One region of the Paenibacillus sp. genome, then DNA from elsewhere that is predicted to be linked to it. Evidence: riboswitches for the same ligand, from Rfam matches in the RefSeq annotation. Region 1 holds a riboswitch; each other region holds the start of a gene.
The links. A riboswitch is a leader RNA that binds a small molecule or an ion and turns the genes downstream of it on or off. The one in region 1 is predicted to bind cyclic di-GMP.
Positions count from the first base shown of each region.

Region 1 (4,926 bases):
CAGCGCTCTGAGCGGCACGTACATCCGGTTGCCGATCATGACCGGGCTCGGCTCGAAGCGGCGTTCCGTGCCGTCGACGACGAGCCGGGCGGACGCAGGCGCGTTAGTCGCTGCCGCCGCGGAGCCGGTTTGCAGCGCCTCCGGCAGCGCGTACGCGTACAGCGTGTGCTTCGCCTGCACCAGCAGCATGCCGTTCGCGACGAGGAACGGCCCGTATTGGCCGGCGGCGTCGGTTTGGGCGCGGAAGACGGCCTTGCCTGCGGCGGCGTCGAAGGCGAACACTTCCCCGTCGGACTGACCCGCGAAGAGCGCGCCGCCGACGACGCCCAATCGGCTCACAGGATTGTCGAGTCCGTCATAATCGATGCGGCCTTCGTCGATCAGCTTGCGCGCGTGCAGTCCGAAGCCGTTCTTTCCGGAGAAAAACAACGTTCCGCCGCTCGGTCCGCCGATCCAGGTTCCGGCATCCTCCAAGACGGCGCGCTGCTCCGGGGAAGCGTCGAGATGGGTGACGTACAGCTTCTCGTCGGCTCCCAGCGCGATGACGAGGTCGCCGTCGATGACGGCATGTCCGGCGCGGTGCAGCAGCGGATCTTCGCCTTCCCCCAATGGAATGAAATGCAGGGAGCCGCGAGGCTTCCCCGTCGCCGTATCAATCGCGTCGATCTTCAGTCCGTACGGTTCGGCATCGCCCGGCGGATACGTGTCCCTCAAATAAACGACGTCGTCGCGGACCTGCAGCGGCACGCCTTCGACACGCCAGCGCGTGCTGCCGGTCGCCTTGTCGATGACGTACGTCACGTCCTGCGTGATCGCTCCGGATACGGCGGTCGCATAAAGCACGAAATCGGCGAGCGGCACGCTCTCGCCCGCCCCCGCCGCGTCCGCGTTCCGCCAATACGCATGCCCGGTGTCCGCGTCGACGCAGACGAGGCCTTCCGCGTGCTTGACGTACACGTACTCGGGCTCGGCCGTCAACTCGCCGTCACCCGCCGCGTCGTCGAACTGGGAGCGCCACCGCTCCGCGCCCGTCTCCGCCGCCAGCCGCGACAGCGTGCCGCCGGCGGTCAACGCGTAGACGGAGCCGTCGGCGGAAGCGATCGAGACGATATTCGAACCGAACGACCAGGCGCGCTTCCCGGTGGCGAGCTCGACGGCGACCGCCTTGCCGTTCTGGACGAATACCGCCTTCGAACCGGCGAGCGCGATCCGGCTGCCGCTCCAGCTGTCTTCCTGCGTCGGGCGGCCGTACTCGACCGTCCACCGGGGCGACGCGAGCGGCACGGCGGACGGCGCGTCGGACTGCATGACGCCGGCCTCCGCCGTTCGGTGAGGCTCGTATAAGACCGCCGCGTCCGCCGGCGGCGCGGCCCAGGCGGACGACCATCCCGCCGCGGCGACCGCGGCCGCGACGGCGCGAGACCATCTTCGAACGTACATCGTACCACGCTCCTTCCAAGAATACCCGATGCTATATGGACGCTTGACCTCGCCGGAAAGTTGCCGCTTGCCCGGTTGCCGGACGGCAGGGCGAATGCGGCTGGCGTTCGGAGCCGATTCGAGTACAATGAAAGAAGCCGTCGATCCGGCCGGAGTCGAGGAGACGGCGCGAAGAAAGGAACGAGAACGGAGGAGCATGCGGCATGAGCGCATCGATCGATAAAGTAGCTTGGATATGCATACGGGACGGCCGGGTGTTATGCGCCCGATCGAAGGGGAAGCCAGCCTTCTATCTCCCCGGGGGAAAGCGGGAACCGGGAGAAACCGATGCCGATACGTTGGTGCGGGAAATCGAGGAGGAGCTGACGGCGCGGATTCGCCGCGAGAGCGTCGAGTACGCCGGAATGTACGAAGCGCAGGCCGACGGGAAGCCGGACGGCGTCATCGTCCGTATGACGTGCTACTTCGCGGAGCACGACGGGGACATTCGCCCGGCGTCGGAGATCGACGAGATCGCGTGGCTCGCGTACGAGGACCGGCCGCAGCTGTCCGAAGCCGGACGCCTCGTCTTCGACGAGCTCCGCGCGGCGGGACGGCTGAAGGAGCGGTAAAAGCACATTTCCCGGAGCCGCGCAAGCGAAATTCGTGTAAATCAAATATCGCGGCCGGCGATTGTATTCGAGTGTCGGCCGCGATATGATGTACGCAATCGCATAGCAAGATCACGTGTAAAAGGCAAACTTGCCGAAAGGCAAGGACGCAAAACCGCGGGCCTACGACGCTTCGGCGTTACGGCAGCCGGGTCGCCGCTGACGGAGGAAGGATGAAGTGGCCGCGGATCTTATGCAGCCGCTTTTTTAGCATTACTACAATTAGGAAGCGCTTACGATGTTGCGGGTACAGCTTTAAATAGAGAAACAGGGGAAATGTTCATGAGTTCACTGCGCATCAAATTGCCGATCAGCGTCGTGCTGTTGATCAGCGTCGCCATCGTGCTGTCCGGCGCGGCGACGTATTCGTTCAGCTCGGCGTTGTTGATCCGCAAAAGCGAGGACGAAATTCGAGCGAACGCGTTCCGAACCGGGGAGGCCATCTACGGCCTGCTGAAAGCGGAAATTCGGAAGAGCGAAATACTCGCCTCCCAAACGGTGTTTCGCGAAACGCTGGCACAGCGGGAACGCATGCCGGACGAGCGGTTTTTCCGCGCGGATCACGCAGCCTTCCGGGAAGCGACCGACAGCTTGCGCCGCGCGTACGACGGGGAGTCGCTGCATGAGAAATTTTGGCTGGGCGACAAGAACGGCGTCGTCATTGCGAGCAGCTCGCCGACGCCGGAATCGGGCTCTATCCGCGTAGCGGACCGCGAATATTTTATCGAAGCGATGCAAGGAAAGCCCGCAGTCAGCGGCACGATCGTATCCCGGGCGAACGGGCGGTTCATCATCGTCGCCGCGGCGCCGGTGTTCGACGAGGCAGGGCGCGCGATCGGCGTCGTCGGCAATTCGATTTACACGAGCTTCTTCTCCGATTCTCTTAACGGCGTGAAAGTGAACCAGCGCGGCGAGCTGTATATTTTCGACTCCAACGGGACGGTGCTGGCGCATTCCACCGACGAAACGAAAATTAACAGCCGCGTGGACACGCCCGAGCTGTTGAACGTGCTGCGGAGCAATCCGAGCCGAAGCGGGGCCAGGGGGACGCTGTCGCTGCATGACGGGGAGATTCGGAAATTTTACGGATACTGGAAAGTGCCGTTCGCCGACTGGGTCGTCGTCGTGGAGGACGATTTGCCGGATATCCAAAGCCCGTTGAAGGGGCTCGCGCTTCAATACGCGGTCGTGCTCGTCGCGTCGATCGTCGTCCTGTTCGCGCTCTTTACGATTATGCTGTCCCAATGGGTCACCAAGCCGCTCCGCCGGATGCTCGGCGTCATGGAGGCGGCCGGCGCCGGGGATTTGCACGCTCGGGTACGGTTGACCTCGGCTGGCGAATTCGGCATGCTCGGGCGAGCCCTGAACCAGATGCTGGCGAAAATCAGCGAACTTATGGCGTCGCTGGCGGAGGCGTCGAAGCTCGAGCTGCGGTTCGTCGCCGAACGGGAGCGGAGCCGCTTGTCCGAAAGCTTGCGCCAATCGATGCAGGCGCTCAATTCGTCGCTGGACGAAGCGCGCGTGCAGCAGCTTGCCCTCGAGGAGCTGCAGCGCCACGTCCCGTTCCGCCGGGCAAGCTTGTGGGTCGACGAAGACGGGCGTTTGACCGCCAAAGCGGTGCTGGCGCGGGAGGCGGTCCGGGGCGAGCTTTCGCCGGATTTGGCGAAGGCGCTGTGCCGGAGCCTCGGAGGCGGCGAATCGGCGGCGTACCGGGGCCGCAGGGGGCCTGTTTACGAAATGGCGGTGGCGTTCGATTCCGCCTTCGCGCGGAAAGGCTTGTTTTATTTGGAACGAGACGACAGGGCATTCGCGGATAACGAGGCGGACTTCGCGCTGAGTTACGCGAGCCAAGCTTCCGTCGCCATCGACAACGCATCGTTGTATCGGAGAATGGAACTGATGGCCGTGACGGACGAGCTGACGGGCATGTACAACCGCCGGCATTTCTACCGGTTGGCGGAGGAGGCGTACCGCGGCGCGGAAGAGCTAGGGGAGCCGTTGACCGTCGTGCTGTTCGATATCGACCATTTTAAACAAATCAACGACCGTCTAGGTCATCTGGCGGGCGACGAAGTGCTGCGCCGGCTGCGCGCGATGATCGGGGAAGCGCTGCCGCAGCGCCACGTATTGGCCCGCTTCGGGGGCGAAGAGTTCGCGCTGCTGCTGCCGGGGATCGCGCTCGCCGAGGCGCTGGGCGCCGCGGAACGGCTGCGCGCCGCCGTCGAGCAGTACCGGTTTCCGCCGGAATCGGGAACGGAGGAGCTGCGCGTCACCGTGAGCGTCGGCGGCGCGGCGTGGGAGCGCGGCATGCCGCTGGATACGGCGCTGCAGCATGCGGATACGGCTTTGTACCGAGCCAAAGCGTCGGGACGCAATCGCGTCGTTGCGTACGCATCCGGTACCTAAGGGGGCAGCAAGATGAGAGAACGCCGCGAGGAACGCCGCGAACGCAAAGGCGAGCTGTGGCTTGGCGAGCAGCGGTTTTTCGAATCGATGTTCGACGAAATGAACGACGCCATCATGCTCGCCTCTACTGGAGAAGGCATCATTCGCGTGAACCGGGCGTTCGAAGAGATGTTCGGCTGGAAGGAAGCCGAGCTGCTCGGCACCTTTTTCCGCGACTATCCGTTCGTGCCGAAGGCGATGCGCCATGAATCGGAACACATTTACGTCACGCTCCATCGCGGCGGGAAAGCGAAAAACTTCGATTCCCGCCGCATGCGGAAAGACGGGTCGATGATCGACGTGTCCGTCTCGTTCTCCGTCATCGCCGATCGGCTCGGCCGGAAGGCGATTCTCGGCGTATATCGCGACATTACCGAGCTGAAGAAGCGGG
Region 1 is NZ_DASQNA010000033.1:195,582-200,507, forward strand. It holds gene VE009_RS18360 (PQQ-binding-like beta-propeller repeat protein) at 1-1,440, opposite strand, end outside; gene VE009_RS18365 (NUDIX domain-containing protein) at 1,644-2,051, shown strand; cyclic di-GMP riboswitch class I at 2,165-2,251, shown strand; gene VE009_RS18370 (diguanylate cyclase) at 2,373-4,496, shown strand; gene VE009_RS18375 (putative bifunctional diguanylate cyclase/phosphodiesterase) at 4,509-4,926, shown strand, end outside.

Region 2 (4,926 bases), on a different contig from region 1:
AATCTTTACGGTATTCTGTCACGCCGGGTAAAATATGATGCGCATGTGGTAGAATGGATGTACGAAATCCTGTGTTTCAGCGAGGAGTTCTCTTTATGTATCCCGATATGCGTTACGAGCAAGTCGTCTATCAAGACCCGTTCCTGGCGATTCGCATTTGGCAAATCGATACGGCCTTCGACAGCGGCGGAGACGTCCAAACCCGCATTGAGCAGGACTGGCAAAGCCAGCGCTTCTCCTTGTGGCATTACCATAAAGAAGTCGAGTTTCTTCATATTTTGCACGGGGGGATGACCGCCTTCTGCAAGCAGGACCGATTCGTCCTCGGCGAAGGCGATGTCGCCGTCTTCGGCTCCTCGGAGCCGCACACGACGATCCAAACGACGGACGGACAGCTCAGCTACATCGTCTTCCAAATCGATCTCCGCAAATATTGGGACGAAAGCACGCTAAAGAGCATGCAGCATTTCTCGGAAGTCATTCGTCCGCTGAGCTCGCTTAATTACGTGTATGCCGAGCATCCGGACGTCCGCGAACGGACGGGCGCGCTCATTCGCGACATTTACCGGGAAATGAACGAGAAGAGAAGCGGCTACGAATTGGCCGTCTCCTCCCGCATCAAAGAAATGCTGCTCCTGCTGCTCCGTCACGACACGAACAAGCACTTAAACTATCTCGACAACGGCTTGTTCGAGCGGCTCCAGCCCGCGGTCGATTACATCGAGTCGCATCTCGGCGAGAAGCTGTCCGTCTCGGAGCTGAGCGCCCGGTTGAACATGAGTTATACTCACTTCATCAAGTTGTTTAAAAAGGCGGTCGGCATGTCGTTCAGCGACTTCGTCTTGTACAAGCGCATCAAGAAAGCCGAGCAGCTGCTGCTCACCGGCAACGCCAGCATCGCCGAAGTGGCCGAATCGGTCGGCATGACGAACCTCGGCCATTTTTACGACGTGTTCCGCCGATTGAACGGCTGCTCGCCGAAGCAGTTCAAGGACAGGCTGCGGGAACCGTATCCGGTGACCGCGGGGAACGGCTCGTAACAGAATGCGTCCGTCCCGTCAGCTCGAGATTGCCGCAAAATTGTATAAAACTCGACAAATTTCAACATAATTCTCCATATCCGAAGCGCGAGTGATATACTGAATGCAATCGAACCTGGGGGAGAGATCTGGAAGATGAGGGTCAGAGTCCATCGAAAAGGCGAATACATCGAGTCCGTACCCATGAAAGGTCAGCTCTTCTCCTTGATCACGACCGGCGACGGCACGGAAATCATTCATCATAAGCTGGAAGACGGCGTCAGCTCTTACCTCGCTCCCGAAGAAGGCTGGGAAGCGCTCGAATATATTTATATTTTATCCGGACAATTGATTTGGAAACGCCCGGAAGGGGACGTCGTCCTGAGCCCGGGCGATTCCGTTACCGCGCATATGATTACCGAGATGGCGATGTTCGTCGCCGTCGGGGAAACCGAAATCTTATACGTCGTCTCCCGGCCTTATTTTCATAATTACAGCGGATCCATTCAAAAATTGTTCGACCTCGCCGTGAAAATCGAAGAGAAAGACGGGTACACCTCCGACCACTGCAACCGGATCAAAAAGTTGGCTACCCTCGTAGGAGAGAGAATGGGGCTTTCCCCTTACGAAATCTACGTTTTGAACTTGGCGGGCTTCCTGCATGACGTCGGCAAAACGCAAATCCCGGAGCACATTCTCAACAAACCGTCCAAACTGACCGACGAAGAGTTCGAGCAGATGAAGCTGCATACGGTATACGGACGGCGGCTGCTGGAAGAAACGGGCATGCCCGATTTGAAAATCGTCGGGGAAGTGGTGGAACAGCATCATGAACGCTACGACGGCAAAGGATATCCTCGCGGTCTGCAGGGCAATCAAATTTCCAAGCTGGCCGCCATCATCACCGTCGTAGATTCCTACGACGCCATGACCGTGGATCGCGTGTATCAGAAAGGGCGCCCGCAGGAAGAAGCGATGCAGGAAATCGAGAGATGCAGCGGAACGATGTATCACCCCGAAATCGTTCGAGCGTTCCTCTCGATCGCCGGCGAAACGAAACTGTGACGTCGCGGCCGCGAATATACCAACTTTCTCATTGACAGGCATGTCGAAAGTTGATATATTTTCATCACTAAGCATCTTCTTAAAATATTAACGCTAGGAAGCAAAGCACTTCTTGATAAAAGGCAAACTTGTCGAAAGACAAGGACGCAAAACTAGAGGGCCTTCTCGTTACAGCGAATGGCAGCCAGTTACCGAATGGAGCGCTTTTTTTATTTTGAGCGCAACGAGGTGAATTGGGATGACAACGAAACGCACGCTGCTGATCGGCGGAGCGATTCTCGCTTGCCAACTGGCCTTCGCAGGCATGGCGAGCGCCGCTACGTACGACTCTTCTTCCGACAAACATTTGAATGTGAACGTCCCTTTGGTATCGGCACCGAAATTAGGTACTGGCGCTCTCACGTTCCAACTGCAACAATCCATTTATAGCAATGTAATCAACCCGACCGGCGTAGATTACGAGTACTACTATATCTGGCTTTCCGTGAACGGCGACCCTGTGTTGGCCGTCGATCCTTACAAAGTAGGTTTTTAAGGAAAAAAGCGGCCCGCGTGAAGCGGAGCCGCTTTTTTTATTCGAAATATACCGCCTTGCCCGTTCTCGAAGATTCGTATACCGCTTCAAGAATTTCGGATACGACACAGGCCTGTTCCGGCGTCACGACCGGATCGGTGTCGTTCTCGATCGCCGCAAGCCACAGCTTCATTTCGAGATCGGCCGGATCTTCTTTGCTGCCGTCGTAGAAGTCTACGCCTCGGGCGTCGAGCTCGATGCGATTCGTGAACAGCTTGCCGTACTTCTCCCCGTTGATGCGCAGCCCGTCGTCCATATCCGCGCCGCCTTCCGTGCCGCACAGCGTCGTCTTCGCTTCGCCGGTGCGCACCAGGTTGATCGCCCAGCTCGATTCCAGCATGATCGTCGCGCCGTTCTGCATCGTGATCATCGCCATCGCGGAATCTTCCACGGTGAATTTCTTCGGATCCCAAGAACCCCATGCGTTGGCGGCGCCTTCCCGCTGCGACAGCTTATGGAACGCGGTCCCGAGCACCGCCTTCGGCTTATAGTTGTTCATCATCCAGAGCGTCAAATCGAGCGCATGGGTGCCGATATCGATGAGCGGCCCTCCGCCCTGCTTCTCCTCGTCCAAGAACACGCCCCACGTCGGCACGGCGCGGCGGCGGATCGCGTGCGCTTTGGCGTAATAAATATCGCCCAGCTCGCCGGCGTCGCACACCCGCTTCAAGTATTGCGAGTCGGCGCGGAACCGGTTTTGGTAGCCGATCGTCAGCTTCTTGCCCGTCCGCTTCGCCGCTTCGACCATTCGGCGCGCGTCGGCCGCCGTCTTCGCCATCGGCTTCTCGCACATGACATGCTTGCCCGCTTCGAGCGCGGCGATGGAGATGTCGGCATGCGAATCGTTCGGCGTGCACACGTGCACGATGTCGAGCGTTGCGTCGGAGAGCAGCTCCTTATAATCCGTATACACCTTGGCTTCCGGCGCGCCGAATTTCTCGGCGGCTTCCCGCGCGCGCTGCTCGTCGATATCGCAGAAGGCGACCATCGCGGCGTTCGGCTGGTTTTTCAGCGCCGGCATATGCTTGCCGTTCGCGATGCCGCCGCAGCCGATGATTCCGATGCGGTATGTTTTAGACATGTCGTTCCCTCCCTATAATAAATCCCACATCATTATAAGGAACGAGCCCGACGTGTTTCGATGACAAATGCGGTGCATTTTTTACGGTATTCTACCTTTGTGGCGGCAGCGGCGCCGTTCATTTCGGCCGCTGGCTCCTAGGAACGCTTTATCGAAAAACATATTGTCCAATTGCGATTCCGTCAAAGATCCTGCAATGGAGGCGAGCGACTCTCATAAACCGTCGTCCCGGAATCGATATAGATGACATCGCCCTCATTGACGAGCGAAGCGGCGGCGATCTGATCCTTCTTCTCCACGTTCAACAGCGCTTTGGTTTGAATCGGCGTTTCGTACGCCTCTTCTTTCATGCGCTCCGCCGCCCCGCGACGCTCCTGCTCTCGAATTTCCTCGGATAATCGGATATGAATGATTTCCATGTACTTCGTCAACGAGGACAGCTCCCTTCCCGCATTGGTCTCAAGGGTCTGCCCTCGATTATCGATTGACCGAAGTCACATAACATAACACATCAACCTCCAACCTCTGCGAAAACCTGCTTTTTTTCACTCAAATACCTGACACAACCACGGAATGTTAGGGTCTACCCCTCCTAAAAAACCTAAATTACCGTTGACAAAGCGATGCGACCCCCTTATATTGTAAATCAACATACATTTTCATGTAACTTTATATCACTTTTATGTAAATTGATTTACATTCATTCTGGGAGATCGAGCTCCGCATGAAAACGGGAATGGAGTTATGTATGAACGTAAAAATGGTTTTGGATGTAGACACGGGGATTGACGACGCATTAGCGATCGCCTATGCGTTGGCTTCCCCCGAAATCGAGCTGCTCGGGATCACCGTCTCCTATGGAATGGCCCCGGTACACTGCACCTTTCGCAATACCAAGTTTATTGTCGATTTATTTCGAGGCAATACGCCGGTCTATATGGGCGCGGACCGACCGCTTCAACGCTCGCCGCAATATTTCGCCGATTTCCATGGGCAAGATGGTTTAGGAGACACGCTGGGCGGCGCGGCGGCCGCCGACGTTTCTCCGGAGAGCGCAGTGGATTTTATAATCCGACAAGCCCGCCTGCATAAGCGGAATCTTACGCTCGTTACGACGGGGCCGCTCACCAATCTCGCCCAGGCGATTGCGAAAGATCCTGCGATCATCGGAATGATCGGCAACGTCG
Region 2 is NZ_DASQNA010000030.1:181,504-186,429, reverse strand. It holds gene VE009_RS15790 (AraC family transcriptional regulator) at 96-1,040, shown strand; gene VE009_RS15785 (HD-GYP domain-containing protein) at 1,176-2,084, shown strand; cyclic di-GMP riboswitch class I at 2,196-2,280, shown strand; gene VE009_RS15780 (hypothetical protein) at 2,323-2,619, shown strand; gene VE009_RS15775 (Gfo/Idh/MocA family oxidoreductase) at 2,657-3,739, opposite strand; gene VE009_RS15770 (hypothetical protein) at 3,922-4,170, opposite strand; gene VE009_RS15765 (nucleoside hydrolase) at 4,488-4,926, shown strand, end outside.
Region 2: linked by a shared signal. The riboswitch ahead of VE009_RS15780 (hypothetical protein) and the one ahead of VE009_RS18370 (diguanylate cyclase) in region 1 are both predicted to bind cyclic di-GMP.

Region 3 (4,926 bases), on a different contig from region 1:
CCACCCGGAGCAGGCGGTACATGACCGTCGCCGCCTCGGCGCGGGTAGACGACGCATGCGGCAAGAACTTGCCGTCCCTGCCTTGGATCAACCCGAGCGCTGCAGCCGTCGCAGCGGAAGTTCTCGCCCAGTCGCTGATCGCCGACGCGTCGTCGAAAGGCAAATGCGATTCGCGCTCCGATATCGGCCGCTGCCGTTCCAGCGCCCGCACGAGCATCGCCACCATCTGCTCCCGCGTCAAGGCGCTTTCCGGATCAAATGTGCCGTTCGACCCTTGCACGATTCCGGCGCGAGCGGCGGCATTGACCCAAGGAGCCGCCCAGTGCGAGGCGGCGACGTCGGTGAACGACTGGCCCCCGTCCGTCTCCGGCTCAATGCCCATTGCGCCAAGCAGCATTTTCGTAAACTGCGCTCGCGTCAGCGTCGCGTCCGGCGCGAACCGAGTCGCTTCCATACCGTTCACGATTTCTAACGCAGCCAATATTTCGACGGGACGTTCCGCCCAGTGTCCGACCGTATCGGAGAAGGCGACGTCGTAGACGAATGCCGCGTATGTGCCGGACCTCGTGAGCGATGCTCGAATTTCGAATGTTTCGGCATCCGCCGTTCCGCCGATCCGCTTCCACTCTTTGGCCTCCGCTTCCCATCTATAAATCGACATCTTTTCCCGCTCTTCCTCCGACCAGCGCAGCCCGTCGAACTTGAGCGCCAACTCCGCAGGCTTGTCCTTCGGCAGCGTTCGCCCGTCCAAATCGACACGCCACGCGAGGGTCGCCCCGCGTTTCACCCCGAGCTCGGTCTTCGCTTCGTTCGGCGCTTGTATAACGGCATCCATTTCGAAGCGAGCCTCGACCTCCGATTCCAGAGCACCGGCCGGAATAACCAGCCGGGCCGTTCCGTCCTTCGACGTAAGCACAGCCCCCATCGGTCCCGCCCGCACCGGCGACGCCTCCGCCTTCCGTTCCGTTGTCGCGGACAGCGAATCGCGGTCCCTGCTCTCGCCTTCGGTCCTCTCGGCAGGAGCGGGTGCCGACATTTCCAGCGAACGCGCCACCAGCCGCCCATCGGCCGCCTTCATAATCAGACGGTCTCCCGCGAAAGACACCGTATGAATGACATGATCCCCGCGCGCAACTTCATAGGTTTGTTTCGCCGTCAGATCGACGCCCGTTAGTCGGGGCGTTCCGGCATTCCACTCCACCCAAGCCGCATGTCCGTCGCCGAGGTACAGATTCGGGTACTCCACTTCCTTTTTCGACTTTGTCGTCAAGTCGACCGGCGCGGCGCCCGCATCGCTTGGATCCAGGAGGACATACTTGGTGCGGTTGTCGAGATCGCTTTCCTTCCATAGCACCTGCTTTCCGTTATAAGTCAACTCGGCAGGATACAAGTGATATGGAAGATCTACTAAACTCTTCGTTTCCCCGGTTATCAAGTGATGCAAGGCGATATCTCCGTCGCCGGTAATAAAAGCGATATTTCCGTTCACGACCGTAGGCTTGGTACCAAGACCGAGCGGCGTTTCCTTCCTTGCCGATAAATCGTAAGCGTACATCTCGCCCTTCCACGTCTGATACCATGCGACATGATCCCCCGACACGCTGAGGCCGACGTGCGGCGCAATGACCGAAGACAACTTTACTTCCTCTTGCGAATTCATATAATACGCGAGCACATCCCACATCCCCGAACCGGAACCCAGATACTTCTTGTCGATCCATACGACGACGACCTCGCCCGACGAGGTGACCGTCACGCGCGGCAAATCCTTCATGGACGGGTAGTTTGTAACTTGTTTCTCCACCCCGGTGGATAAATTCCGATAGAAAATATTTTGGCGTCCCTTTCCGTCCTCCTCGTACCACACCATGTGCTCGCCCGAGATGTACGTGCCTTCCCCCGCCTTGCTCGCGACCGGCTCGTCCGTAACCGCGAACGAAGTGTCCGCGTACGCGACGAAAGCGGCGCCCCCACACACTGCCGTTAAACACAAGCCAATCGCGAACCTTCGTGCGAACTTCGGCAACAACCTTCTACCCATGTCTTCCTCTCTCCCCTGCCTTGCAAAAATAAAAAGCTCCCGAGGCCATGGTCAGGCGCTCAGGAGCGTAGATAAGCAGAAAGCGGCTACGACATTGTTCCTTGAGCAACCTGGCGATCTTTTCCCTGCTCGGGCAGGGAGGAAGACCCATGGCTTTGCGTCATCGTCTTTCGACGATTTTGCCTTTGTTCCAAAAGAACTACGAAAATTGTAGCTTTCGGCAATAGAATAGTGGAAAACTTTGCCGTAATCAATTAAAAATTTCATAATTTTGGCGATTTTTGCTCCTTCGGTCATGCAACCAATGTCCTCGGGAGCATCGGTGGACGCCATCTGCAAACAAAAAAGCCCCGAAGCCGGAGCGGCTTCAAGGCCCTTCATATCCTTCTTTACTTCTGCGTAACCTCGCTGTGCACCGTCAGCTCGCCGTCCTTCTCGTCGATGAGGACGGTGTCGCCTTTCTTGATCGTGCCGCGGAGCAGCTCCTCCGACAGGCGATCCTCGATGTGCTTTTGGATCGCGCGGCGCAACGGACGCGCGCCGTACGTCGGGTCGTAGCCTTCCTTCGCGAGAAACTTCTTCGCCGAGTCCGTCAGCGAGAAGTCGATCTCCTGCTGCTTCAGGCGCTTCCGCAGCTCTTCGGACATGAGCGAGACGATTTGGGCGATGTGCGTTTCGTCGAGCGGGTGGAACACGATCGCTTCGTCGATCCGGTTCAGGAACTCCGGACGGAAGCTCTTCTTGAGCTCGCCGAGCACCTTCTCGCGCATCGCTTCGTATTGGTTCTTCGTCTGCGCTGCCGCGTCGCCGGCCGTGAAGCCGAGCGTCGCGCCTTTCTTGATCGTATCCGCGCCGACGTTCGACGTCATGATGATCAAGGTGTTGCGGAAGTCGACCGTGCGGCCTTTGGAGTCCGTCAGCCGTCCGTCTTCCAGCACCTGAAGCAGGATGTTGAACACTTCCGGATGCGCCTTCTCGATTTCGTCGAGCAGGACGACGCTGTACGGCTTCCGGCGCACCTTCTCCGTCAGCTGGCCGCCTTCTTCGTAACCGACGTATCCCGGAGGCGCCCCTACGAGACGGGACGTGGAGTGCTTCTCCATGTACTCCGACATGTCGATGCGGATGACGGCGTTCTCGTCGCCGAACATCGCTTCCGCGAGCGCGCGGGCGAGCTCCGTTTTGCCGACGCCCGTCGGGCCGAGGAAGATGAAGGAGCCCATCGGGCGCTTCGGATCCTTAAGGCCTGCGCGGGAGCGGCGGACGGCGCGGGAGATCGACTTGACCGCTTCGTCTTGGCCGATGACGCGGTTATGCAGGATCTCTTCCATTTTCAGCAGGCGTTCGGTTTCTTCTTCGGCGAGCTTGACGACCGGAATGCCGGTCCAGCTCGCGACGACCTGGGCGATATCGTCCGGCGTCACTTCGGAGTCCGTGCGGCCTTGCTTCTCTTTCCACTCGTTCTTCGTTTCCTCGAGCTCGTCGCGCAGCTTCTGCTCCGTGTCGCGGAGCGCGGCCGCCTTCTCGAACTCTTGGCTCTGCACCGCGGCGTCCTTCTCCTTGCGGATGTCTTCGAGACGCGATTCGAGCTGCTTCAAATTCGGCGGAACCGTGTACGTGCGCAGGCGCACCTTCGAGCCCGCCTCGTCGATCAGGTCGATCGCCTTGTCCGGCAAGAACCGGTCGCTGATATAGCGATCGGACAAGCGCACCGCTTGCTCGAGCGCCTCGTCCGTAATTTTCACGCGGTGATGCGCTTCGTACCGGTCGCGCAGGCCGCGGAGGATCAGGATCGCTTCGTCCACCGTCGGCTCGTCGACCGTGATCGGCTGGAAGCGGCGCTCGAGCGCGGCGTCCTTCTCGATGTACTTGCGGTACTCGTCGAGCGTCGTCGCGCCGATGCACTGCAGCTCGCCGCGCGCCAGCGCCGGCTTCAGGATGTTCGACGCGTCGATCGCGCCTTCCGCGCCGCCCGCGCCGATGAGCGTGTGCAGCTCGTCGATGAACAGGATGATGTTGCCCGCTTGGCGGATCTCATCCATGATTTTCTTCAGGCGATCTTCGAATTCGCCGCGGTATTTCGTGCCCGCCACGACGGAGCCCATATCGAGCGTCATGACGCGCTTGTCGCGCAGCGTCTCCGGAATTTCGTTCGCCACGATGCGCTGGGCGAGACCTTCCGCGACGGCCGTCTTGCCGACGCCCGGCTCGCCGATGAGCACCGGATTGTTTTTCGTCCGGCGGCTGAGCACCTGGATGACGCGCTCGATTTCTTTCGCGCGGCCGATGACCGGGTCGAGGTTGCCTTCCTTCGCGACCGCCGTCAAATCGCGCGCCAGGGAATCGAGCGTCGGCGTGTTGACGTTCGCCGGCGTGCCGCTGTGGCTGCCGGACGACGCTTCGCTGCTGCCGAGCAGCTGCAGCACCTGCTGGCGCGCCTTGTTCAGGCTGACGCCGAGGTTGTTCAGCACGCGCGCCGCCACGCCCTCGCCCTCGCGGATGAGACCGAGCAGAATATGTTCCGTGCCGACGTACGTATGCCCCAGCTTGCGCGCTTCGTCCATCGACAGTTCAATAACCTTCTTCGCGCGAGGCGTATATGCGATATTGGTAGGCTGCTCCTGGCCGCGGCCGATGAGCGCCTCCACTTCGTCCTGAATTTTCTCGAGACCGAGGCCGAGACCGATCAGCGCCTTGGCGGCGATGCCGTCTCCTTCGCGAATGAGCCCGAGCAGGATGTGCTCCGTCCCGATATTGTTATGGCCTAACCGTACCGCTTCTTCTTGCGCCAGCGCGAGCACCTTCTGCGCACGTTCCGTAAAACGTCCAAACATCATAAATATACACCTCCAAGAAGGATGAAAATCCAAGGGATGGTTTCGATC
Region 3 is NZ_DASQNA010000039.1:232,380-237,305, reverse strand. It holds gene VE009_RS21580 (S-layer homology domain-containing protein) at 1-2,041, opposite strand, end outside; cyclic di-GMP riboswitch class I at 2,143-2,235, opposite strand; gene VE009_RS21575 (ATP-dependent Clp protease ATP-binding subunit) at 2,431-4,878, opposite strand; gene VE009_RS21570 (protein arginine kinase) at 4,925-4,926, opposite strand, start outside.
Region 3: linked by a shared signal. The riboswitch ahead of VE009_RS21580 (S-layer homology domain-containing protein) and the one ahead of VE009_RS18370 (diguanylate cyclase) in region 1 are both predicted to bind cyclic di-GMP.